Gottschalkia purinilytica: one gene and its partner. The protein of the gene in region 1 interacts with the protein of each later gene in a pairwise test. Links are inferred from orthologs where the notes say so. Each region holds a gene or a part of one and is shown in the gene's direction. Other genes may lie near its edges.

What was found.
Region 2: the proteins of groL (region 1) and grpE interact in binary tests that used the Escherichia coli proteins (3 or more experiments, as listed by UniProt). The link is inferred for Gottschalkia purinilytica from one-to-one orthologs.

The regions. Positions count from the first base shown.
Region 1 is NZ_LGSS01000002.1:39,184-52,086, reverse strand. The notes cover bases 4,440-7,330. They hold groL (chaperonin GroEL), read left to right. Parts: upstream 4,440-5,016; coding sequence 5,017-6,645; downstream 6,646-7,330. Other genes in these bases: CLPU_RS02040 (PepSY domain-containing protein), read left to right, coding at 6,972-7,202; CLPU_RS02050 (co-chaperone GroES), read left to right, coding at 4,663-4,944. In the rest of the region: CLPU_RS02075 (HutP family protein), read left to right, coding at 292-708; CLPU_RS02070 (ABC transporter substrate-binding protein), read left to right, coding at 924-1,964; CLPU_RS02065 (ABC transporter permease), read left to right, coding at 1,957-2,865; CLPU_RS02060 (ABC transporter ATP-binding protein), read left to right, coding at 2,840-3,631; CLPU_RS02055 (DUF554 domain-containing protein), read left to right, coding at 3,715-4,389; CLPU_RS02035 (spore coat protein), read right to left, coding at 7,345-7,581; CLPU_RS02030 (hypothetical protein), read right to left, coding at 7,599-7,790; guaA (glutamine-hydrolyzing GMP synthase), read left to right, coding at 8,774-10,306; CLPU_RS02020 (helix-turn-helix domain-containing protein), read left to right, coding at 10,517-12,430; CLPU_RS02015 (MATE family efflux transporter), read left to right, coding at 12,638-12,903.
Region 2 is NZ_LGSS01000003.1:120,781-133,735, reverse strand. What follows is about bases 10,013-12,955. They hold grpE (nucleotide exchange factor GrpE), read left to right. Parts: upstream 10,013-11,164; coding sequence 11,165-11,746; downstream 11,747-12,955. Other genes in these bases: dnaK (molecular chaperone DnaK), read left to right, coding at 11,774-12,955; hrcA (heat-inducible transcriptional repressor HrcA), read left to right, coding at 10,077-11,111. In the rest of the region: CLPU_RS04000 (DNA internalization-related competence protein ComEC/Rec2), read left to right, coding at 1-1,172; holA (DNA polymerase III subunit delta), read left to right, coding at 1,169-2,224; rpsT (30S ribosomal protein S20), read right to left, coding at 2,266-2,529; GPR endopeptidase, read left to right, coding at 2,748-3,722; spoIIP (stage II sporulation protein P), read left to right, coding at 3,841-5,109; lepB (signal peptidase I), read left to right, coding at 5,221-5,748; lepB (signal peptidase I), read left to right, coding at 5,908-6,441; CLPU_RS03965 (hypothetical protein), read left to right, coding at 6,488-6,814; lepA (translation elongation factor 4), read left to right, coding at 6,904-8,715; radical SAM family heme chaperone HemW, read left to right, coding at 8,768-9,922. UniProt on the Escherichia coli protein: Participates actively in the response to hyperosmotic and heat shock by preventing the aggregation of stress-denatured proteins, in association with DnaK and GrpE. It is the nucleotide exchange factor for DnaK and may function as a thermosensor.

The DNA.
Region 1 (12,903 bases):
TTAAAATTTTAGACGATAAAATTATGATACTATAAATATAAAAGTCATTATCTTATATTTATAGTATTTTTTATATTCTTATTTTAAATATATGGGTAAAATATTTGGAATTATATTATAAATGATTTCTTATATCAATATATATCTAATATAATTATAATATAGTTGAAGATTATTTTATTCGATAACCGACAATTATAATACTTTTATTTTTGTAAGTTTAAAATAAGACTTATATAGTGCTTAGATTAAGCTTTACTTTATATCAAAAGAAAAAGGAGATGTTAATTTATGAAATTTGATAGTATAGATGTAGCTAAAGCAGCTATAAAAATAGCATTATCATCTAGAGAAGAAGAAAAAGAATTAATAAATAGCTTTAAAGAAAAAGAAATAATTACTGCTGGAGTTGATATAGGTGGAGACCTTATATCTTCAATACACAAGATAATAGAAAGGTCAGTAGTAGCATCAAGACGTAGTGGTATAACAAAAGAATGTTTAGTGCATGATGGTGCAGTAGCAGGAGCAACAAGAGAAGCTATAGTACAAGTAGCTTCAAAAGCTAATGGATTAAATGTAGGTGGAAAGATAGGTATAGCTAGATATGGTGAACATTTAAGTGTATGTATATTTATGAGTATAGGACTTTTACACCTAAATGAAGTTGTCGTTGGACTAGGACATAGATGTGTACCTGTTTTATAGGAAAAATATCGTACTTTGTATATAATATTGACTTGAAATGTTTTTTTTTATATAATTCAGTTAAATTATATAGTTATGCACTTTTACTTTAACACTTTTTAGTAATAAAGAGTTAAGTAGGTTTGTAGAATAGTAGATAAGTATATGTAGGTAGGATACTTAAAAGTGTTTTTGTTTAGCACACTATATTAAAGACTAAATAGGAGGATGGTAGAATGGTAGGAAAGCTAGGTAAGAAAATAGTATCTTTGAGTTTAGCTCTGGTTTTAGGGGGATCTCTATTAGCAGGCTGTTCAAAAACAGAAGATACTAGCTCTAAATCAAAAAGTAGTAAAGAGGACAACGGAAAAATAAAGATAGGTATATCACAAATAGTGGAACATAAAGCCTTAGACAGCGCTAGAGAGGGATTTATAGCAGCTTTGGAAGAAAAAGGATATAAGGATAAAATAGATGTAGAGTATAAAAATGCTCAAGGTGACCAGTCTTTATCTGAAAATATAGCACAAAGTTTTGTTTCACAAGATAAAAACTTAGTACTAGGTATTGGAACTCAATCGGCACAAGGATTATACAATGCCACTCAAAAAGCTAAGAAAGACATACCTGTATTAATAACAGCAGTAACAGATCCTGTAAATGCAAAACTTGTAAAGAGTCTAGAAAAAACAGAAACCAACGTTACAGGAACTTCTGATGCATTATCAATAGATACTCAATTTGAATTATTAAAAAAATTAGTTCCAAATGCCAAAAATATAGGTATATTATATAACACTAGTGAAGCAAACTCAGAAGTACAATTAAAAGATGCAGAGAAAGCAGCACCGAAATTTGGATTCAAAATTGTTAAAGGTGGAGTTACTGGAACAAATGAAGTTGCTCAGGTACTTGATTCTATTATAGGAAAAATAGATGCTATATATGTTCCAACTGATAACATAGTAGTTTCTTCTATGCCTTTAATTTATTCAAAGACTATTGACAAGAAAATTCCTATTATAGGATCAGAAGAAGGGCAAGTTAAAGATGGCGCGTTAGCTACAGATGGTATTAACTATAGTAAACTAGGATATCAAACAGGGCTTATGGCTATAGAAATATTAGAAGGTAAAAAACCTCAAGACCTTCCTATGCAAACAACAAAAGAAACTTCTACAGTTATTAATAAAGAAACTGTAGGAAAATTAGGAATCAAATTACCAGAAGATATAAAAAATAAAGCACAAATGATAGGAAGTGGCAAGGGTGAGTAGTAGTTTTTTGATTAGTACTTTAGAACAAAGTTTAATATATGGAATAATGGTATTAGGAGTTTATATAACATATAAAATATTAGATTTTCCTGATTTATCTGTTGACGGAAGCTTCCCTTTGGGAGCTTCTGTAACAGCATATTGCATAGTTGGTGGAATGAATCCTTTCTTAGCCATTATATTGGCTACTATAGCAGGTGCTATAGCGGGGATTATTACAGGAGTTCTTCATGTGAAACTTAGAATCACAAATCTCTTATCTGGGATACTTGTCATGACAGGATTGTACTCAGTTAATCTAAGGATAATGGGCAAGCCTAATACACCTTTAATGGGTGCCAAAACTATATTTTCATATAATATAAACAGTATAGTTATAATTATAATAATAACTATTTTAGCTAAATTATTATTGGACTTATTTTTATCTACTAAGTCAGGGTTTGTATTAAGAGCTACAGGAGACAATCCTCAACTAGTTACTTCATTAGGAGTAGATATAGGAAAAGCTAAGATAATGGGAACTATGATTTCAAATGCTCTAGTTGCATTAGCTGGATCAATACTTGCCCAACATCAAGGATTTGGAGATGCAGGTATGGGAACAGGTATTGTAGTTATGGGACTTGCATCAATTATCATAGGACAATCCATATTTAAAAGGTTAACTTTCTTTAAAGCAACAACAGCAGTTTTATTTGGATCAATTATTTTTAGATTAGCTACAGCATTTGCATTAGAAAAGAGTTCATCACCTACGGATTTAAAACTTATGACAGCTGTCGTAGTTATAATATTTTTAGGGATAAATAATAGAGGTAAAGATATTAAAGCTTTATTTGTAGGAAAGAAAACTAGAAGTGGAGGTGAAGGGAATGCTCTCAATTCAAAATCTATGTAAGACTTTTAATAAAAATACAGCTAATGAAAATGTACTTTATAATGATTTCTCCTTAGAAGTGGAAAAGGGAGATTTTATAACTATCATTGGTAGTAATGGAGCAGGTAAATCTACACTTTTAAACGTTATATCGGGAGTTCTTCCTATAGATGATGGAATTGTAACTTTAGATGGAAAGGATATAACATCACTTCCAGAGTATAAAAGAACTAGAGTTATATCTAGAGTGTTTCAAAATCCTTCTGTTGGGGTTTCACCTTCAATGACTATACTTGAAAATATGTCCATGGCTTATAATAAAGGAAAGCATTTTGGATTAACAAAAGGTATATCTAAAAAGAATATAGGATATTTTAAAGAACTTATATCTGAACTTCATCTAGGTTTAGAAAATAAGATGGATCAAGAAGTAGGATTATTATCAGGTGGACAAAGACAATCTTTATCTTTAATAATGGCTACTATGTCTAAGCCTAAATTACTCTTACTAGATGAACACACAGCAGCACTAGATCCTAAAACATCTGCAAGAATAATAGAACTGACTGAGGAAATAGTTAATAGAGATAGTGTCACTACACTCATGGTGACTCATGACTTAAGACATGTAGTTGACTTAGGAAATAGAGTTATAATGATGCACCAAGGAAATGTTATACTAGATATAAGTGGTGAAGAAAAACAAGAATTAACAGTAGAAAAATTACTTTCTAACTTTGAGAAGACACAAGGACTATTATCAGATAGAACGTTACTTTCATCTTAAAAAACTTTAGGTAATACCTAAAGTTTTTTCTTTAAATAAAGATTTAGTGATTATCATTACATATGGAAGGAGACATAACGTACATGCTAGGGGTTATTGTAAACTCTATATCAATTTGTATAGGCGGACTTATAGGATTAATATTTAAAAATTTAATAAAGGAATCGTATAAAGAAACTGTAATGAATGGAATAGGATTATGTGTTATATTAATAGGAATTACAAGTGCTATAAAAACAAAATCTATGTTGCCTATAATTATAAGTATAGTAATTGGAAGTCTTATAGGAGAGATGCTAAACATAGAAGAAAAGCTAAACAATCTTGGAGATTGGATAGGAGAAAAATTTTCTAAGGAAGGAGGAAGCTTTTCTAAGGGATTTGTTACTACTACATTAATATTTTGTGTAGGGGCTATGTCTATAGTAGGTTCACTAGAGAGTGGACTTAAAGGGAGTCATGATACACTTTATGCTAAATCTATATTAGATGGAGTGACATCAATAGTATTTGGCTCTACTTTGGGAATAGGTGTAGCTTTTTCATCAATATCTGTACTTATATATCAAGGACTTATAGTTCTTAGTGCTTCAATGGTAAAAGACTTTTTTACTCCTCAAATGATAAATGAAGTATCGGCTTTAGGAGGATTACTTATAATAGCCATAGGAATTAATATTTTAAATATAAAGAAAATAAAGATAGGGAATATGATACCATCTTTAATAATAATATTAATGTATTATGCATTAGTCTAATAAAATGAAAAGTGGGCAAAATATAGTTTAGTTACTTAAACATAGGAACATAAGAAAAATCAAGCAATAAAGTATAATAGGAAGAAAATTGATATTAATTTAAAATAAAACCTTTAAATTATCATTTAAATCTAAAAAAAAAGCTTGATTAGAGACTATTTATTAAGTAACATAATATTCATAAGGATTAGCACTCTATCAAGGTGAGTGCTAATAATGAAAAAAAGCAGTTAAATATACTTAAATTTAATATATATCTAAGGAGGGTTTTTAATGAGCGTTAAGCCTTTAGGAGACAGAGTTGTTATCAAAAAAGTAGAAGTTCAAGAAAAAACAAAAAGTGGTATAGTACTTCCAGGTACAGCAAAAGAAGAACCACAAATCGCTGAAGTTGTTGCTATTGGAGCAGGAATTACTAATGACGAAAAGAAAAAAGATGAAATTAAGGTAGGAGACAAAGTTATATTTTCAAAATATGCTGGAACAGAAATCAAAGTAGATGGAGAAGAATATACAATAGTAAAATTAGCTGATGTATTAGCAGTAGTTCAATAATTTTAAATCATATAATTTTATTATTAATATCATGTACTTACAATTTTAAAATAACTGAGGAGTGTGAATATAATGGCTAAAGATATTAAGTTTGGCGAAGAAGCACGTCGTGCTATGGAAAGAGGTATAAATAAGTTAGCTAATACTGTTAAAGTTACTTTAGGTCCAAAAGGAAGAAACGTTGTTTTAGATAAAAAATTTGGATCACCACTTATTACTAATGATGGTGTAACTATAGCTCGTGAAATAGAATTAGAAGATCCATTTGAAAATATGGGAGCACAATTAGTAAAAGAAGTTTCAACTAAGACAAATGATGTTGCAGGAGATGGTACTACTACAGCTACATTATTAGCCCAAGCTATTATTAGAGAAGGACTTAAAAATGTTGCTGCTGGTGCAAATCCAATGATTTTAAGAAAAGGAATAAACAAAGCAGTAGGAGCTGTAGTTGAAGAAATAAAATCATTCTCAAAACAAATAGAAACTAAAGACGCTATTGCTCAAGTTGCATCTATCTCAGCTGATGATAACGAAATAGGACAATTAATAGCAGAAGCAATGGAAAAAGTAGGTAAAGACGGAGTTATAACAGTTGAAGAATCAAGATCAATGGGAACTACTTTAGATGTAGTTGAAGGTATGCAATTTGATAGAGGATACTTATCACCATATATGGTAACTGATACTGAAAAAATGGTTGCAGAATTAGAAAATCCATATATTTTAATTACAGATAAAAAAATAACTAATATTCAAGAGATATTACCAGTATTAGAACAAATAGTACAACAAGGTAAGCAATTATTAATTATAGCTGATGAAGTAGAAGGAGAAGCATTAGCTACATTAGTTGTAAACAAATTAAGAGGAACATTTAACTGTGTTGCTGTTAAAGCGCCAGGATTCGGAGATAGAAGAAAAGACATGTTAAGAGATATAGCTATCTTAACAGGTGGAGAAGTTATTTCAGAAGAATTAGGATATGACTTAAAAGAAACTACACTAGACCTTTTAGGAACTGCTCAAACTATTAAAGTTGATAAGGAAAACACAACTATTGTAAACGGTGCTGGAGCAGAATCAGATATTAAAGATAGAGTTAATCAAATAAAAGCTCAATTAGAAGAAACTACTTCAGAGTTTGATAAAGAAAAATTACAAGAAAGATTAGCTAAATTATCTGGTGGAGTAGCAGTTATTCAAGTTGGTGCAGCTACTGAAACTGAATTAAAAGAGAAAAAGTTAAGAATAGAAGATGCTTTAGCTGCTACAAGAGCTGGAGTTGAAGAAGGTATGGTATCTGGTGGTGGTACAGCATTATTAAATGCTAGTAAAGCTGTAGAAAAGTTACTAGAAGGCTCACAAGGAGACGAAAAAACTGGTATCCAAATAATATTAAAAGCATTAGAAGAACCAGTTAAGCAAATAGCTATAAACGCTGGACTAGAAGGATCAGTTATAGTAGAAAAAGTAAAAGCAAGTGAACAAGGAATTGGATTTGATGCATTAAATGAAAGATATGTAAATATGATCGAAGCTGGTATAGTTGATCCAACTAAAGTTACAAGATCAGCTTTACAAAATGCTGCTTCTGTAGCTTCAATGGTATTAACTACTGAAAGTGCTGTAACTGATATAGAAGAAGAATCAGTACCAGAAATGGGCGGTGGAATGCCTGGCGGAATGCCAATGATGTAATAAATCAAGTGGTGAAAGGTGTTAAAACCAACATTTGAATAACTTTATAAAAGAGATTTGCCAACCATTTGCGAATATAGGATGACTTTTGGTTGGCAAATTTTTTTAAAACTATTCAAGACTTATATTAGCTTCTAAAAGTATAGTAGCATATTTATGCAAATTGATATAGAGATAATGTATAAAGAAGCTTTAAAAATTAAAAATGAGCCTTAGAATTGATCTAATACTTTCTTACAAAATAGTTTATTTAATGAGATTCGAAAGCACCAACTTTTTTGCATTTGAATATAATAGTTGTATAAATGCAAAAGAGGGAGGTGTATATGTTGAGGTATTACTATAATACATGGGACTACTGGATCAACTATCGTATAGATATCGAAACAGCTATTCGAATCGCTCTAAGACAAGTTCCGGGGCGAGTAATAAAAGCTGAATTAGATACTGAAAATGGTTTATTGGTTTATGAAGTTAAAATTCTTACTGATTATGGAGTATATGAGGTTAAAATAAATGCTGATACAGGAAGAATAATTGAAATTGATAGGGACTAATTAGAGAAATAATTAAAAATGAATATATAAAATTAATTTAAGACAATGAGTTTATATTAAAAGCTCCTATGTAAAACTTTTAAAGTTTTATATAGGAGCTTTTTTGTGAATTATAATAGTTTAAACGTGAAAGTTATAAATATTAAGAATAAGAACTAAGTTTACATAATGAGTTAAGGTTCCAACCTCTTTCATTTCTAGCATTTTCAATATTAGACTCAATACTCTGTACATTTAACTGACATCTAAAAAGTATTTTTCTAAGTTCTGGGCATGGTAACTCTAAAACAATACTACTATAAGAATTTGATATATATTTTTCTGAATAAATGAGGTCATTTAGCATATCTTTCTCTGTTAAAAGATTATAAACATACATAGATAAAATCACTCCTCTTATCCTTTAAGTGAATCTAAGTACGAAACTATGCTTTGATAATTATCTTTATGTTTAAGACTTGATTCATAGCATATATTTTTAAGTTCACTATCAAAAATCATATTACTATAGTTTAAATATTTTTTATAAAGTACGTATTCATTATTTAATTGTTCTTTTACTAAACTTATAGATTTTTCATCTAACATAAAAATCCCTCATTTCGAGTTAAAATTAATTGTTGTATAATTATTATCTCTATGTAAATGAAATATATAACTTGAAAAATATGAGATATCATGTAATAAAATAATTAATAGTTAAAAAGTATATTTAATGAGAAAACTTTTTTATAATTGATAATTAAAAAAATTTTAAATGGTTTACATAAAACAATCTTAGTGACAAAATTTTAAAAACAAAAATGCTTGACAAACATATTAACTATAATATAAACTATAGTTAATCGATTAAAGAAATTAAATTTGTTAATAGCTCATATATACCCTGGAATAAGGCTAGGGAGTCTCTACCGGATAACCGTAAATTATCTGACTATGAGTGGAAATTAACTCGTATTTTTGTCGTTCAAAATACACGTTCCACTCGGATGTGTGTTTTTTTATTTTTTATCGAAATTTTTGCGACAAATTAAAACTTTTTAAAGGGTAAAGAATTGTTGAATTAAAAATAGACATATAATTAACATTATTGAGCTTTGTTAATATTAAATAAAAAATAAAGTTGCTACAACTCATATATACCCTAGAATAAGGCTAGGGAGTCTCTACCGGATAACCGTAAATTATCTGACTATGAGTGGAAATCAATATGTATTTTTGTTATGCTTAAATACACATTCCACTCTCGAATGTGTATTTTTTTATTTACAATGGATAAGTTGACATAACTTTAAATATTGAGATTTAAAAAATAAACAAAACTTCTTGACAAAAGTGGGACTATAAGTTACACTTTTGTTAACTGAATAAAAAGGAAAAACTGTTAAAAAATATTATCGTTATGGCTCATATATACCCTAGAATAAGGCTAGGGAGTCTCTACCAGATAACCGTAAATTGTCTGACTATGGGTGGAACTAACTTGTATTTTTGATACCCAAAATACACATTCCACTCTTGAATGTGTATTTTTTTGTAGAACATAACTAAAGATAGTCTGGAGGCAAAATATGGATAATAAACTTATTCTGATAATGGATTTTGGTGGTCAATATAGCCAATTAATTGCTAGAAGAGTTAGGGAAGCCAATGTATATTGCGAAATAATTCCTTGTAACTATTCTCTAGATAAAATAAAAGAAAAGAATCCTTCGGGGATTATATTTTCAGGCGGACCAGCAAGCGTATATTCAGATGAAGCTCCAAAATGTGATAAAGGAGTATTCGATTTAGGTGTTCCTATACTTGGAATTTGCTATGGTGGTCAACTTATGGCTCAAGTATTTGATGGAAAAGTTACTAGAGCGGAAGAGAAAGAATTTGGAAAAACTAAGCTTGAAATATTAATCAAAGATGGAATATTTGAAAATATAGACGAGGATATCTTATGTTGGATGAGTCATACAGATTTCATAGATAGTCTACCAAAAGGATTTGAGGTTTTAGCTAAAACAGATTCTTGTCCAGTAGCTGCTATGAGAGACAAGGATAGAAATCTATATGCAGTTCAATTTCATCCAGAAGTTGAACACACAGAAAGAGGAAGAGAAATTATAAATAATTTTATATATAAAGTTTGTAAATTATCTCCAAGCTGGGACATGGGACATTTTGCTAAGGAAACTATAGAAAGTCTTAAAGAACAAATAGGAGATAAGAAAGCTATATGTGCACTATCTGGCGGTGTAGATTCATCTGTTGCAGCAGTATTAGTGCATAAGGCCATAGGGTCTAACTTAACTTGTGTATTTGTAGATCATGGGCTTTTAAGAAAAAATGAAGGTGACGAAGTAGAGAAAAACTTTAAGGAAAAGTTCAACATGAACTTAATTAGAGTTAATGCACAAGATAGATTTTTAGAAAAATTAAAAGGGGTTACTGACCCAGAAACAAAAAGAAAAATTATTGGAGAAGAGTTCATAAGAGTATTTGAAGAAGAAAAATCTAAGCTTGGCCAAATTGATTATTTGGTTCAAGGAACTATATATCCAGATGTTATAGAAAGTGGAACTGATAAAGCGTCTGTTATCAAAAGTCATCATAACGTAGGAGGTCTTCCAGAAGATGTGGACTTTAAGCTTATAGAACCACTAAGACCTTTGTTCAAAGATGAAGTAAGAAAAGTTGGAAAAGAACTTGGAATATCAGATGAAATAGTGAACAGACAGCCGTTCCCAGGACCAGGATTAGCAATACGAGTATTAGGAGAAGTTACAGAAGAAAAGCTGAATATAGTTAGAGAAGCAGATTGGATTTTTAGAGAAGAAATTAAGAATGCTGGACTTCAAAACGATATATGGCAGTACTTTGCGGCTCTTCCAAACATAAAAAGTGTTGGAGTAATGGGAGACGAAAGAACTTATAGTCATACTATAGCTCTAAGAGCGGTAAATTCATCAGATGGAATGACATCTGATTGGGCTAGAGTACCATTTGAAGTACTAGAAAAAGTTTCAAATAAGATAGTAAATAATGTTGATGGAGTAAACAGAATAGTTTATGACATAACATCGAAACCACCATCTACTATTGAGTGGGAGTAGAATAATTTTGAAATAATTTGACTTACCCGGTCAATTATTTATATAAAAGTTCCATGTGAATGGAATAAATAAACCAATATCAAAAAGTTATATCACCTAAAATCACAAAGCCAAAAGACAGAAGACCCCCTTCTGTCTTTTGGCATTTTGTTTTTTAGTATATATAGATATAATAAATATAAGAGAAAATACACAGGGGGAAAATAAAAAATGAGAAGAGAATATGTGAGGTACACAGATAATCTTCCTATACACATAAGCTTAAGTGATATAAGAGAATATCCCATACATTGGCATAATGCTCTTGAAATAATATTCGTATTGAAAGGAAGTATATATTTAAATATAGAGGCAGGAACGTACAAAGTAAAAGCGGAACAGATAGAAATGGTAAATGCTGATGAAGCTCATCGCATATATAGTGATGAGGAAAATTTGGTATTAATACTTCAGATAAATCCTAGTTTTTTTGATAAGTATTATGCTGATATGAAAAACATGTTTTTTTATGCAGATACATCAGAAGAAAATATACAAAATACTGAAGAATATATTATATTGAAACAATTTGTAGCAATATTATTACTAGAGAGCATAAAAAAGAGAGAAAATTACCAAGAATTTATAAATAAAACTTTAATAGATCTCTTATATCATCTAATAAATCATTTTCATTATCTTATGTATGAGAAAGAAGAATTAAAAGATGATGAAGAGCAGCTTCAAAGATATCATAGAATAGTAAAATATATATATAATAATTTTAAAAATAAAATAAGTCTTCAAGAAATAGCTGAAAAAGAATATCTAAGTTCACATTATTTATCTTATAAAATCAAAAATACAGTGGGAATTAGTTTTAATGAATTTTTAAATTTAACTAGAGTAGAAGAAGCTATAAAATTACTCTTAGATACAGATAAGACACTAACAGAAATATCTCAAGAACTGGGATTTTCTCACATAAGATACTTCAATAAATATTTTAAAAAACACTATAAAATGACTCCGAAAGAATATAGAAAAAAGTATAAAAAAACAGAAGAAGAACTGAAAGAAATAAAGAAAGTAAAAGAATATTCTACAGATTTATCATTAGACTACCTAAAAGACTATTTAGCTGAATACTCAAGATATAACATTGAAGAAGAAATTATAAAAATAGACTTAAACTTATCTGACGAGGGCAAAAAACTAGATAAAAATTATTTAGAAAAGCTATATTTTGGAAACTTTCATTACTTGTTAATAGAAGATATATTTAAAAATTTAAAATCTATACAGGAACTGCTGAATTTTAAGTACTTAATTATAAAAGATTGTTTTAAAAACAGAAATTATAGACTGTTTGAAGAAGGTGTAAAAAAACTAAAGGTATTAGACCTTACGCCTTATATAATAATTAGTAAAGATGAGGAAGACATATTTTTATCTAATATAGATTCTATACTAGAAAATTTTTCGTCAGAAGAAGTAGAAAAGTGGATATTTGAATACGATAAGTCATTAGATGATAGAATAAAATTCAGTAATAGGAGTATTATCTATGATGACAAAATCAATGATATATATAATACAGAATATATGCTACCATATACGTTTAAAAATTTTATGAATGATGATTTTTATATGCAAGCATTAGATTTTAAAGAAGAGTTATTCTCTGGAGAATATGGAGTATTAAGTTATCAAGGAGTAAAGAAACCTTCGTATTATAGTATGTATTTTGCAAGTCTATTAGGAGATAAGATCATATCTAAAGGAGAAAATCATATATTAACTTGTAATGACGAAGATTATCAAATACTTATTTTTAATGAAGGTAAAGAAAATGTAAATAAAGAAATACATTTTTTTCTCAATATAGAAAATCTAATAGATGATTATAGAGTTATAAAATATCAAGTAGATGAAAAGAGTGGCTCTAGCTATAGAATTTGGAGATCTATGGGTAAATCTAAGAAATTAAAAGATGAAGAAATACAATTAATAGAATATATGTCATTTCCTAAAGTAGATATTAAACATGCAAAGAAGAGTAATGTATTTCCTATAAATTTTAAGATGTTTGGAAGTGGGGCCACAATGATTATATTCAAAAAAGTACAAAAAGCACCTTACTAGAGGTGCTTTTTTCTATTGGACAAAAGATAAATATTTATTAGTACCTAAATATGTCCCTTAATATAGTTTAATATGTAGATTTTATTTATAAAAAGTACACTGTATAATATTATATATGGTGTTTTTATATGAGAATACTCCCAAAGTTCATTTAATAGATTCTTAAATACTATAAATGACACAAGAAACTTAAATGGGGTGATAGTCATGATTACGACGAACGGAGTATTTAAGGAAAAGAACATTACAAAAGCACTCCTGAAATTTTCTATACCAGCAGTTATTACTCTTCTAGTAGGAGAACTTTATAATATGGTAGATACCTTCTTTGTAGGAAAATATGTAGGGGTTAATGCCATAGGAGCTTTGAGTATTGCCTTTCCTATACAAAGATTAATGCTTTCATTATCGTTACTTATAGGCGTGGGAACTGCTACAGAGGTAGCTAGATCCTATGGTGCTAAAAACTTTGA
Region 2 (12,955 bases), on another replicon or contig:
GATATTTTATAAATATATTGCTAGTTATATTTACAAAGAGTATGAATTTAGTACATAATTTAAGTTATAACATAATTGTTCATTCACCTAATTTTATAGAGATGATAATGTATTATGTTTTAATTTGTATAGCTCTAAATATTATTAAGACTGACTTTTTAAACAGAAAGTTTATACGTATAATAAATTATTATTTAATATTAATTATATTTATAGTATCTACTAATTATTTAATTGAAGAATATGCTATTATTGACTTTATAGATGTAGGACAAGGTGATAGCTGTATTGTTAGATTAAAAGATAAAAATATACTTATAGATACAGGAGGAAGTATTTTAAATAATTTTGATGTTGGAAAGAATATAGTGCTTCCCTATTTACAGAAGAATGGAATAAATTCTCTAGATGGAGTATTTATTAGTCATTTCCATGAAGATCATGCTGAAGGACTACTATCTTTAATAGGGAATATAAAAATAAAAAATATATTTATAGGATATAAAAGCCAAAATAACAAACTTTACAGAGATATTATTAAATTATCCTCAAAGCATAATATTCCTATACGACTAATAAAAAAAGATGATAAAATTATATTAAATAAAAATAGTGCAATAGATATTCTAAGTCCTGAAAGGAAAGAGGATGTTAACTTTAAAAATGAAAATAATATGTCCTTGGTTTTTATATTAAAAACTTATAATAAATCACTTCTATTTACTGGTGATATAGAAAAGGAAAAAGAAAAGGATATTGTAAAAATAAATTATAAACATAAAGTAGATATAATAAAAATACCACATCATGGAAGTAAAACTTCATCAACTGAAGAATTTATAAAAAGGTTCGAACCAAGATATGGAATAATTCAAGTGGGAAAAAATAATTTTGGACATCCTAATAAAGAGGTCTTAGAGAATTATGAGAAACATGAGATAAAATTATATAGAAATGATACTATGGGACTTATAACTGTATTAATATCAGAAAATGATTTTAAAATAGAAAACTATTTAAAATCAAAACCAGTTCTAGAAGATGTACTTAAAAGTTATATATTAGACTTAGGAATTATATCTATGTATATGATAATATGGATAGTGATGATATATAATTATAAACTAAGTGATTTAGATAAGATAAACATAGATGATGAGGTGCTTATATGAGTTATAAAGACTTTTTAAGAGATGTAGAAAAAAATGAGCTGAAGAAAGTATATTTGATTTTTGGAAAAGAAATGTACTTAAAAGATATGTTATTATCCACATTAAAAAATAAATATATAGACAAGGCATTTGAGTCCTTAAACTACATACATATGGATGGCAAGTCTATAAGTTCTGATATGATAATAAATGCTTGCGAGACACTTCCATTTATGGCGGATAAAAAGATTGTAGTAGTAGAGGATTTATCTAGCTTTAAAAGTGGAAATAAAGAAGGGAATTTTAGTGGTGAAGAGGATTTAATTAAATACATACCAAAAATAAGTGACTTTTGTTGCCTAGTTTTTATTATAAAAGAAGATAAAGTAGATAGTAGAAAAAAGATAGTTAAAAGTATAAAAAAAGAAGGATTAATAGTACAACTGGATAAGCTCAAAGATGAAGAATTGAATAAATGGGTGATAGACATATTTAAGAAGAACAATAAAAAACTTGTAAGGAATGTATTGATTCATTTTATACAGTGTTCATCTTATTTTGATACTAACACTAATAAAACTCTATATGATCTGGAAAATGAAATATTTAAAATATGTAACTATATGGGAGAAAGAGAGGAAGTAACTAAAGAAGATATAGATAAAATGATAACAAAATCCTTACAAAACAATATATTTAAACTTGTAGATTTTATTGGACAAAGAAATTCTTCTAATGCATTATCTGTATTTAACGAAATGATAATGGAAGATGAACCACTTCAAGTTATATTACATATGGTTATTAGGCAATTCAGACTCTTACTTATGACTAAGTTGTTGAATGAAAAAGGATATAGTCAAGGAAACATAGCTCAAAAAATTGGTATACATACTTTTGTTGTCCAAAAGCTAACTTCTCAATGTAGAAACTTTAATAGTGATGAATTAACTAATATATTAAAAGCCTGTATGGAACTAGATCAGAACATAAAGACAGGAAAGGTAGATGGTAAGATAGGTATAGAAATATTGATAGTAGAGATTTCTAATAAGATAAAGAAAATAAACTAAAAACTTCGGGCACTGCCCGAAGTTCGTTTATTTAACGGAAACTATATAGCTTCGTTTAATTTCTTTGCTAAACGACTAATTTTTCTTGAAACCGCATTTCTGTGAATAGTATTCTTAGCAGCAGCTCTTGAAAGTTTTTTCTCAACAATTTTAAGTAATCCTTTAGCTTCATCAAGATTTCCGTTTTCTAAAGCGTTATCAAACTTTGTTATATAAGTTTTGATTTCAGATTTTCTTGACTTATTTATACCAGTTTTAACTTTGATAACATCAATTCTCTTTTTAGCTGATTTTATATTTGCCAACAGGTTCACCCCCTTCGAATGCAATTAACAAAGGTAATTTTATCACGAAGACTGATAAAATGCAAGGAAAATATGCTATTTGTTTTATTAACAATAAATATAAAAAGTATACAGTTTAGGAATAATAAATATATAAAAAACACAAATTAATATATGAAAAACTTATACATAGTTTTAATATGATATTTTATCAAAAACTAACTGGAGGAGATAGATAAATGTTTCAAGTTAGAACAGATTTAGCAGTTGAAGCTAGAGAGTTATATAAAGAAAGTAACAATATGGAAGTGTCAGGGGTAGAAGTCGAAAAAAAAGAAGAAGAAAATTACTCAATAACAAGGGTTAAGGTTCTAAATGAATCAGGAGCAGAAAAAATGGGAAAACCTATAGGAATATATACTACTATTGAAGTTCCTGCTCTTAAGAAAGCTGATCAAGATTTAAAAGATGAGATTAGTAAAGTATTATCTAAAGAATTAAAGGAAATTATAAAACCAGATAAACAGACAAAGTCATTGGTTGTAGGATTAGGAAACTGGAATGTAACACCAGATGCATTAGGACCTAAAGTTATTGAAAAAGTGTATGTAACTAGACATTTTTTTAAAGCATATGAAAAGACAGAAGATGAAACTATGTCAAATGTTTCTGCTATATCACCTGGAGTAATGGGGCTTACAGGAATAGAAACTAGCGAAACTATAAAAGGTATAGTAGAGAAAACTAATCCTGATGTAGTGGTTGCAATAGATGCACTAGCTTCCAGAAAAATGGATAGGGTAAGTACTACTATACAAATAACGGATACTGGTATAAGTCCAGGATCTGGAGTTGGAAATCAGAGAAAGACTTTAAATAAAGAATACTTAGGAGTTCCTGTGATAGCTATTGGAATACCTACAGTTGTAGATGCTGCTACTATGGTAAGTGACACGATGGACTTAATAATAGGAAGTATGAAGAAACAATCAGAAGCAGGAACTCAGTTCTATGAAATATTGGAACAATTAAACTCACAAGATAAGTATGAACTTATAAAAGAAGTTTTGACTCCTTTTATGCCTAACATAGTAGTAACTCCAAAAGAAATAGATGATATGATAAATGACCTTTCACAGGTAGTTGCAAATGCAATAAATATTTCATTACATCATGGTATAGATCTAAAAGATGTAAATAGATATTTAAACTAAAATTCACAGTTTTCAGCTGTGATTTTTTTTGATTTAAAATCAATCATAATATTAATAAGACAAGAATATAATCTTATATAATTTTAAAACACTTTAGAAAAAGTTAGGAGTGTTAAATGTGATTAGAAAGATTAGAAATACTAAAGGATTAATACCTATTATAATATGTGTTCTTTGTATAGCAAATTTAGCATTAGGATTTGAGCTAATTAAAAAAATTACAAAGACAGAGAGATTGGGGATTAATAGAGAAGTAAATGTTGGACAAGAGGAGACAGTATCAACTTTTAGCAATTCTAAAAACAACGCAGATAACAAATCAATTGAAAATAAAAATTTAAAAAAAGAAACAAAACAAGAGACTAAACTAAATAGTAATAAAAAATCTAATGATAAATTAAGTAATATTTTAATGAGGCTACTTATAGATAGTAATGCTTATATGAATGTAGCTTTTGAAGAAAATTATAAAAAAGATAGAAAAATAGAGACTATATCTACAACTGATTATGTTATATCTAAAGTTTCTAGGTTTTTCGAACCAAAAAAATACTTAAAAAGTCAGTTACCTGCAATATTAAATCTAGTAGATGATGAAAGAAAAATTCAAACTGTTGATAAAAATATCAAGAATGAAAAATATGAAGATATAGTTTTTGTTGAAGATTTCGCAGAATCGACTGAAGGTGTAGAAATAACTTCAACAGAAGACAATAATTCTGGACAAAAGCCTAATTCTATAAAAATAAATGATGCAGATCCTTATATTTTAATATACCATACACATGGAACAGAATCTTTTTTACCAGCTACAGAAGGAAACTTTCACTCTACTAGGAGAGAATATAATATATTAACTATAGGTGAAATAGTAGGTACAGTCTTAAAAGAAAAAGGACATAAATTGAAACATATAGATATGTATCATGATACACCATCTTTTAATAAATCATATGTAAGATCTTTGGAAACTGTGAAAGATGAATTAAATAAGAATAAAAATTTAAAGGTACTCCTTGATATACATAGAGATGGAGTAGACGAGAAAAATGTTCAATATGCTGCAAAAATTAAGGAAAGATCTAAAATAAAAGTAAATGGAAAAGATGTAGCTACATTTTCGTTAGTAGTTGGACCACAAAATCCTAATAAAGATAAATTATTAGAATTTGCTAGATATATAAAAGAAGTTGCAAATCAAATGTATCCTGGAATATGTAGAGGAGTTACAGTAAAATCCTATGGTAAATTTAATCAATATGTTAGTGATTATTCTGCACTAATAGAAGTGGGAAGTAACTTAAACACTATAGAAGAAGCTAAGGAAAGTGGAAAACTATTAGGAGAGATATTAAACAAAGTAATAACAGATATAAAACAGGAATAATGTAAAAAAATAGATAAAATGAACAAAGAAAGATATAAGTCGTCTTTCTTTTTCTTCATAAAAAATGGTATAATGGATTTTATAACACGTTGATGATAAGAGGGGGTAACTATGAGCGCAAGACAAGAAGCAAAAGAATGGATAAAATGTATAGTTGTATCAATAGTAATAGCATTTATTATAAGAACTTTTTTATTTAATAGTACAAAAGTTTTGGGTAGTTCTATGTATCCTACTTTACATGAAAATGATAGGCTATTTACGAATAGAATAGTATACACTTTAGGAGAACCAAAAAGAGGGGATATAGTTATATTAAAAGCACCAGATGATAAAAATAAAGACTATATAAAAAGGATAATAGGTGTAGCAGGAGATAAAGTAGAAATAAAAGATGGTAAAGTATATGTTAATGGAGAAGAGATAAAAGAAGATTATACCGAAAAAGGAGCTTATACTTATTCGGATGAAAGTATGTGGGAAGTTCCAAAAGGTAGTGTATTTGTACTAGGAGATAATAGACAAATGGGGGCTAGTAAAGATAGTAGAGCTTTAGGATTAATTCCTGTTGATCTTATAAAAGGAAAAGCATCATATAGATATTTTCCTATAGATAGATTTGGATCACTTTATAAGTAAAAAAATAAAATATAATTTATAATTACTGTAACCAAATTGAAATATAAATGATTATGTTTCATAAAGGGAAAATAATACTAATAGAGAAAGATATATATATCTTTCTTTTTTTATTTATAAGTTACTATTAATTAAGTCATATACAATTGGAGGGGGATTATGATATTTAATGGAAAAATGAAAAAAGAAATAAAAGGATGGGTAAAATGTATAACAATATCCATTGTCGTAGGTTTATTTGTAAGAATGTTTTTATTTAATAATACAAAAGTATCAGGACAATCTATGTATCCTACATTATATGATAATGATAGACTTTTCACTAATAAACTAGCATATTCTTTAGGAGAACCAAAAAGAGGAGATATAGTAGTATTAGATGCTCCTACAGAGCCTGGAAAAAGATACATAAAAAGAGTAGTGGGGATATCAGGTGATAAAATAGAAATAAAAGATGGAAAAGTATATGTTAATAACAATGAGTTGAAAGAAAAATACATAAAAAAGGGTGTTCAAACATATTCGGAACAAAATATCTGGGAAGTTCCAAAAGGTCATGTGTTTGTACTAGGAGATAATCGATTAGCTAGCGAAGATAGTAGAATGTTAGGTACCGTTCCTATTAACTCTATAAAAGAAAAAGCATCATATAGATATTTTCCTTTAAACAGATTTGGCTCATTGAATAACTAAAGAATAGAAAATCTTTAAAAAGCTCATAATAATCTTGGTGATTATTATGGGAACTAGAATGGAACGATATGAAAGGAAGCAACGTCAGAAAAGCAAAAATAAGCTAAAAGTTTTTTTTATACTAGCTTTAGTAATAGGTCTTATATTCGGACTTAGCCTATTAGATGATATACTAAGAAATATGACTGATACTAAGGAACAACAAATCTATGGGATAAAACTGGAAGATGATAGTTATACTATTCAACTGTTTGGTAAGGATTATACTATAGATCAAGAAATTATAAATAGCATAATAAATAATATTAAATCTGCTGGAGAAAATGTAATAGATATAGTTGACAAATATAAAGATAAAATATTAAATAAATAAAAGACCAGATTAATCTGGTCTTTTAACTGTTTTTTTATTATGCTATAATTGTTTAGTATTAGTACTTCCATTTATCAAGGAGGATAAATATGACACAGGATAGACAAAACAGAATAAGGAATTTTTCGATAATAGCTCATATAGATCATGGAAAATCTACACTTGCAGATAGACTTATAGAAAAAACAGGTCTTTTAACACAAAGAGAAATGCAAGATCAGTTATTGGATAACATGGATTTAGAGAGAGAAAGAGGAATAACAATAAAACTGCAAACAACAAGACTTATATATAAAGCTAAAGATGGTAAGGAATATTATCTTAATCTTATAGATACTCCAGGACATGTTGACTTTAATTATGAAGTTTCTAGAAGTCTAGCAGCATGTGAAGGTGCAATACTTATAGTTGATGCGGCTCAAGGAATAGAAGCACAAACTTTAGCCAATGTTTATTTAGCACTTGATCAAGATCTAGAGATTGTACCAGTTATAAATAAAATTGATCTACCTAGTGCTAGACCAGATGAAATAAAGCAAGAGATAGAGGATGTAATAGGATTGGATGCCTCAAATGCGCCATTGATATCTGCAAAAGAAGGATTAAATATAGAAGATGTATTAGAGAGTATAGTTAATGAGATACCATCTCCTAAAGGTGATAAAAATAATCCTTTAAAAGCTCTTATTTTTGATTCATACTATGACAATTATAAAGGTGTTGTTGCACTAATAAGAGTAGTAGAGGGAACTATAAAGCCTGGTATGGAAATAAAAATGATGGCTACGAATAAAAAGTTTGAAGTTACAGAAGTAGGTGTATTTGCTCCAAGACAAATACAAGTTAATGAACTATCAGCTGGAGAAGTAGGTTACGTGTCAGCAAGTATAAAGAATGTAAAAGATGCGACAGTGGGAGATACAATAACAGATGCAGATAATCCAACAAGTGAACCATTACCAGGATATAAGAAAGTTACTCCTATGGTATATTGTGGGATTTATCCTGCTGAAGGAGAAGATTATAATAACATAAGAGAAGCTTTAGAAAAATTGCAAGTAAATGATGCGTCACTAACGTTTGAAGCTGAAAACTCTGTAGCCCTAGGATTTGGATTTAGATGTGGATTTTTAGGACTATTACACATGGAAATAATTCAAGAAAGATTAGAAAGAGAATTTAATCTAAATATAATAACTACTGCACCAAGTGTTATATATAGAATTATGAAAAAAAGTGGGGAAGAGATAATGCTACAAAACCCTACGAATCTACCACCTTTAACGGAAATAGAATATATGGAAGAACCTATTGTAAATGTCTCTATAATGACTCCAACAGATTATGTAGGAGCTATAATGGAGCTATGTCAGAATAGAAGAGGAACTTTCAAGGATATGGAGTATATGGAACAGACCAGGGTTACTATGAACTATGAGCTTCCTTTGAATGAAGTTATATATGACTTTTTTGATGCTTTAAAATCAAAAACAAAAGGATATGCATCTTTAGATTATGAATTAAAAGGATATCAAAAATCAAGCTTAGTAAAGATGGATATAGTTATAAATGGAGAGTTAGTAGATGCATTCTCTGTTATAGTACATCAAGATAAGGCTTATGAAAGAGGAAGAATGATAGCAGAAAAGCTAAAGGATGTTATACCTAGACATCAATTTGCAATACCTATACAAGCATCAGTAGGTGGAAAAGTAATTGCAAGAGAAACAGTAAGAGCATTAAGAAAAGATGTACTGGCAAAATGCTACGGTGGAGACATTAGTAGAAAGAAAAAGCTACTAGAAAAACAAAAAGAGGGTAAAAAGAGAATGAGACAGCTAGGAAACGTAGAAGTTCCTCAAGAAGCATTTCTAGCAGTGCTTAAATATGATGATAAGTAAAAAAATGCACACTTAAAGTGTGCATTTTTTAAAAGGAGAGATAAAGAAATTAATGAACATGGAAAAGAAAGACTTAGGACTTTACATTCATATACCCTTCTGTGAAAGTAAGTGTTATTACTGTGATTTTAATTCTCATGTAAATAAAAACTATCTAGTAGAAAAATATATTATGTATTTAAAAAAAGAACTTGATTTGTATATTAATGATTTAAAGGGATATAATTTAAAAACGATATTCTTTGGAGGAGGAACCCCTTCAGCTATAGACGAAAAATATATTTACGATATATTGAACCACATATATAAAAATGCAGATATATCACATTTGAAAGAGATTACATTAGAAGCTAATCCAAAAACTTTGAATACTGAAAAACTAAAAGTATATAAATCATTAGGAATAAATAGAATAAGTTTAGGGGTACAAACTTTAAATGATAGTTTATTAACTCAAATAGGTAGAATTCATACTACTCGTGACTTTCTTGATACCTATGAATTAATTAGAAGTCAAGGTTTTGAAAATATAAATACAGATATAATGTTTAACTTGCCAAATCAAACATATAAAGACGTCATCAAAACTTTAAAAGAGATTATAAAATTAGATATAAAACACATATCATATTATAGTTTGAAGATAGAAGAGGGAACACCATTTCATGTTAAATATGAAAAAGATGAACTAAGACTTCCAGAAGAAGATGTAGAGAGAAAGATGTATCATGGAGCAATAGAATTGTTGGAGAAAAATGGATATAAACAATATGAAATATCTAATTTTGCAAAACAGGGATATGAGTGTAATCATAACATCATCTATTGGAAAGTAAAACCTTATATTGGAGTTGGATTATCAGCTCATTCAAATATAAATTCTTATAGATATGGAAATACAGAAAAATTTGAAGAATACTTTAAAATGATAGATGAGAACAAACTTCCAATATACGAAGAAGAGAAGGAATTCATAGATAAAGATATGGAAATTGCAGAATATATAATATTAGGACTTAGACTAATACATGGGATAAATAAAGAATATTTTAGTAAGAGATTTGGTATTACAATAAGAGATGTATTAGGTAAAAAATTAGACAAATTTATCGAAGAAGGATTATTAGAAGAAAATGATTATAATGTAAAACTTACTAAAAAAGGATTAGATTTATGTAATATTGTTTTTATGGAGGTACTTCCTTAAAAAACAATGTAAATGAGATTAAATAGCTTATAAATCTTTAAAAAAGGTATTGACAAAATAATTTAACAATGATAATTTAAAAACATAAATATTAGCACTCTATACTACTGAGTGCTAATAAAAGGATTAAAGCCTTACAGGATGTGATGCTAGTATGATGCTTGATGAAAGGAAGTTACAAGTTTTACATGCTATTATACAGAGTTATATAATAAGTGCAGAGCCTATTGGATCTAGAACTATATCTAAAAAATTTGACTTAGGAGTTAGTTCTGCTACTATAAGAAACGAGATGTCTGATTTGGAAGAACTTGGCTATTTAGTTCAGCCTCATACTTCTGCGGGAAGAATTCCATCAGATAAAGCATATAGACTATATGTTAATAAGCTCATGACATCATTAGATATAGGATCAATATTATCTAATGACTTAAAAGATAAATTAACAGAAGGAAGAAGAGAAATAGATCAACTGATTCAAGGAGCAGCAAAAATATTAGCTAGTATAACTAATTATACGTCATTAGCTATAGCTCCTCAAATAAAAAGAAGTTCTATTAAACGTATACAATTAGTTCCAGTTGATGATTCAAAAATACTAGCAGTTCTAGTTACAGATTCAGGTATACTAAAAAATGCAGTTTTTAGAACAAATGATAATATATCTTATGATAATTTAAATGTCATGACTAATTTCCTAAATGAAAAGTTAAAAGGACTTACTATAGAAGATATAGGATACGATTTTCAAGAAGGACTAATTAGAGAAATGTATGAACTTAAATATTCTATTAGTAGCATTATGCCAGTAATACTACAATCTTTAGAAGATACAGAAGATATGGGAATATACTTCGATGGTGTTACTAACATATTTAACTTCCCAGAATATAATGATATATCTAAAGCCAAACAATTTTTATCATTTATTGAAGATAAAAATAGTGTTATGGATATGCTGATAAATAGTGAATTTAGTGACGTTCAAGTAACCATAGGAAGTGAGAATATTTATGAAGAGATACAAGATTGTAGTGTCATAACAGCAGTCTATAGTATAAATGGAAAAACTATAGGCAAAATAGGAGTTATAGGACCTACGAGAATGGATTACTTGAGAGTAATAACAGCTGTAAAATCACTGTCTTTAGATTTAAATGAGATAATTAAAAATTATCTTTCAGAGTAATAGGTGTAAGATATATCTTGCACCTATATAAAGAATTTCGAGGGGGGAATGTTTTGAGTAATGAAGATATTACAAAAAAAGATGATTTGGTTAATGATGAACTAGAAGATGAGATATGTGAAGAAGCAGATAGCAATTTAGAAGCTACAATAAAAGAAGCTAATGAAAATGAAAATATTCAAGAACTAAAAAGCAAGTATGAAAATAGTATAAAGGATATGGAAGAATTAAATAATAGGTTCTTAAGACTACAAGCAGATTTTACCAATTACAAAAAAAGGGTAGAAAAAGAAAAAGAATCAACAATAGCATATGCAGTTGAAAACCTATTAACTCAAATATTACCTGTATTAGATAATTTCGATAGAGCATTATCAGTAGAGTGTAGTGATGAAAATAAAGCTCTTTATGAAGGCATGGAAATGGTATACAAACAATTCATTGATATACTAAAAAATCATGGTTTAGAAGAAATAGAGGCTTTAAATGAAAAATTTGATCCAAATTATCACTATGCAGTTTCTCAGCAAGAGAGTAATGAGCATGAAGAAGATACAATAATACAAGTATTAGGTAAAGGATATAAATTAAAAGATAAAGTCATTAGACCAAGTATGGTAATGGTATCTAAATAGATAATTACATAAGAAGGAGGAATTAATATGAGTAAAATTATTGGTATTGACTTAGGTACTACAAACTCTTGTGTTGCTGTTATGGAAGGTGGAGAACCTATAGTTATTGCTAATACTGAAGGAAATAGAACTACACCTTCTGTTGTTGCATTTACAAAAGAAGGAGAAAGATTAGTAGGGGAAACTGCAAAAAGACAGTCTGTTACTAATCCAGATAGAACTATTGCGTCTATAAAAAGACATATGGGTACAAATCATAAAGATACTATAGATGGAAAGGAATATACTCCTCAAGATATATCAGCTATGATACTACAAAAACTAAAATCAGATGCTGAAGCATACTTAGGAGAAACTATTACAGATGTAGTTATCACAGTTCCAGCTTATTATACAGATGCTCAAAGACAGGCTACTAAAGATGCTGGAAAAATAGCAGGATTAAATGTTAGAAGAATTATAAATGAACCAACTGCTGCATCTTTAGCTTATGGGTTAGATAAAGATGAAGAACAACACAAAATAATGGTATTTGACTTAGGTGGAGGTACATTTGACGTATCGATACTAGAGTTAGGTGATGGAGTATTTGAAGTTATTTCTACAAGTGGAGATAATAGCCTTGGTGGAGATGATTTTGACCAAGCAATAATTGATTACTTAGCTGAAGAATTTAAGAAAGAAAATGGTGTTGACCTAAGAAATGATAACATGTCTCTTCAAAGATTAAAAGAGGCAGCAGAAAAAGCTAAGAAAGAGTTATCAAGTGTAATGTCAAGTAATATTAATTTACCATTTATTACAGCTACACAAGAAGGACCTAAACACTTAAATATAGATTTATCAAGAGCTAAATTTGAAGAATTAACTAGTCATTTAGTTCAAAGAACATTAGATCCAGTTAAAAAAGCTTTAAATGATGCAGGATTAACTCCAGCAGATATAGATAAAGTTATATTAGTAGGTGGATCAACAAGAATACCAGCTGTACAGCAAGCAGTTAAGAATTTAACTGGTAAAGATCCTCATAGAGGAGTTAACCCTGATGAGGTAGTTGCATTAGGTGCTGCTATTCAAGCAGGTGTATTAAGTGGAGAAGTAAAAGACTTATTACTATTAGATGTTACTCCACTTTCACTAGGTATAGAAACTTTAGGTGGAGTATTTACAAAGCTTATAGAAAGAAATACAACTATACCAACTAAGAAA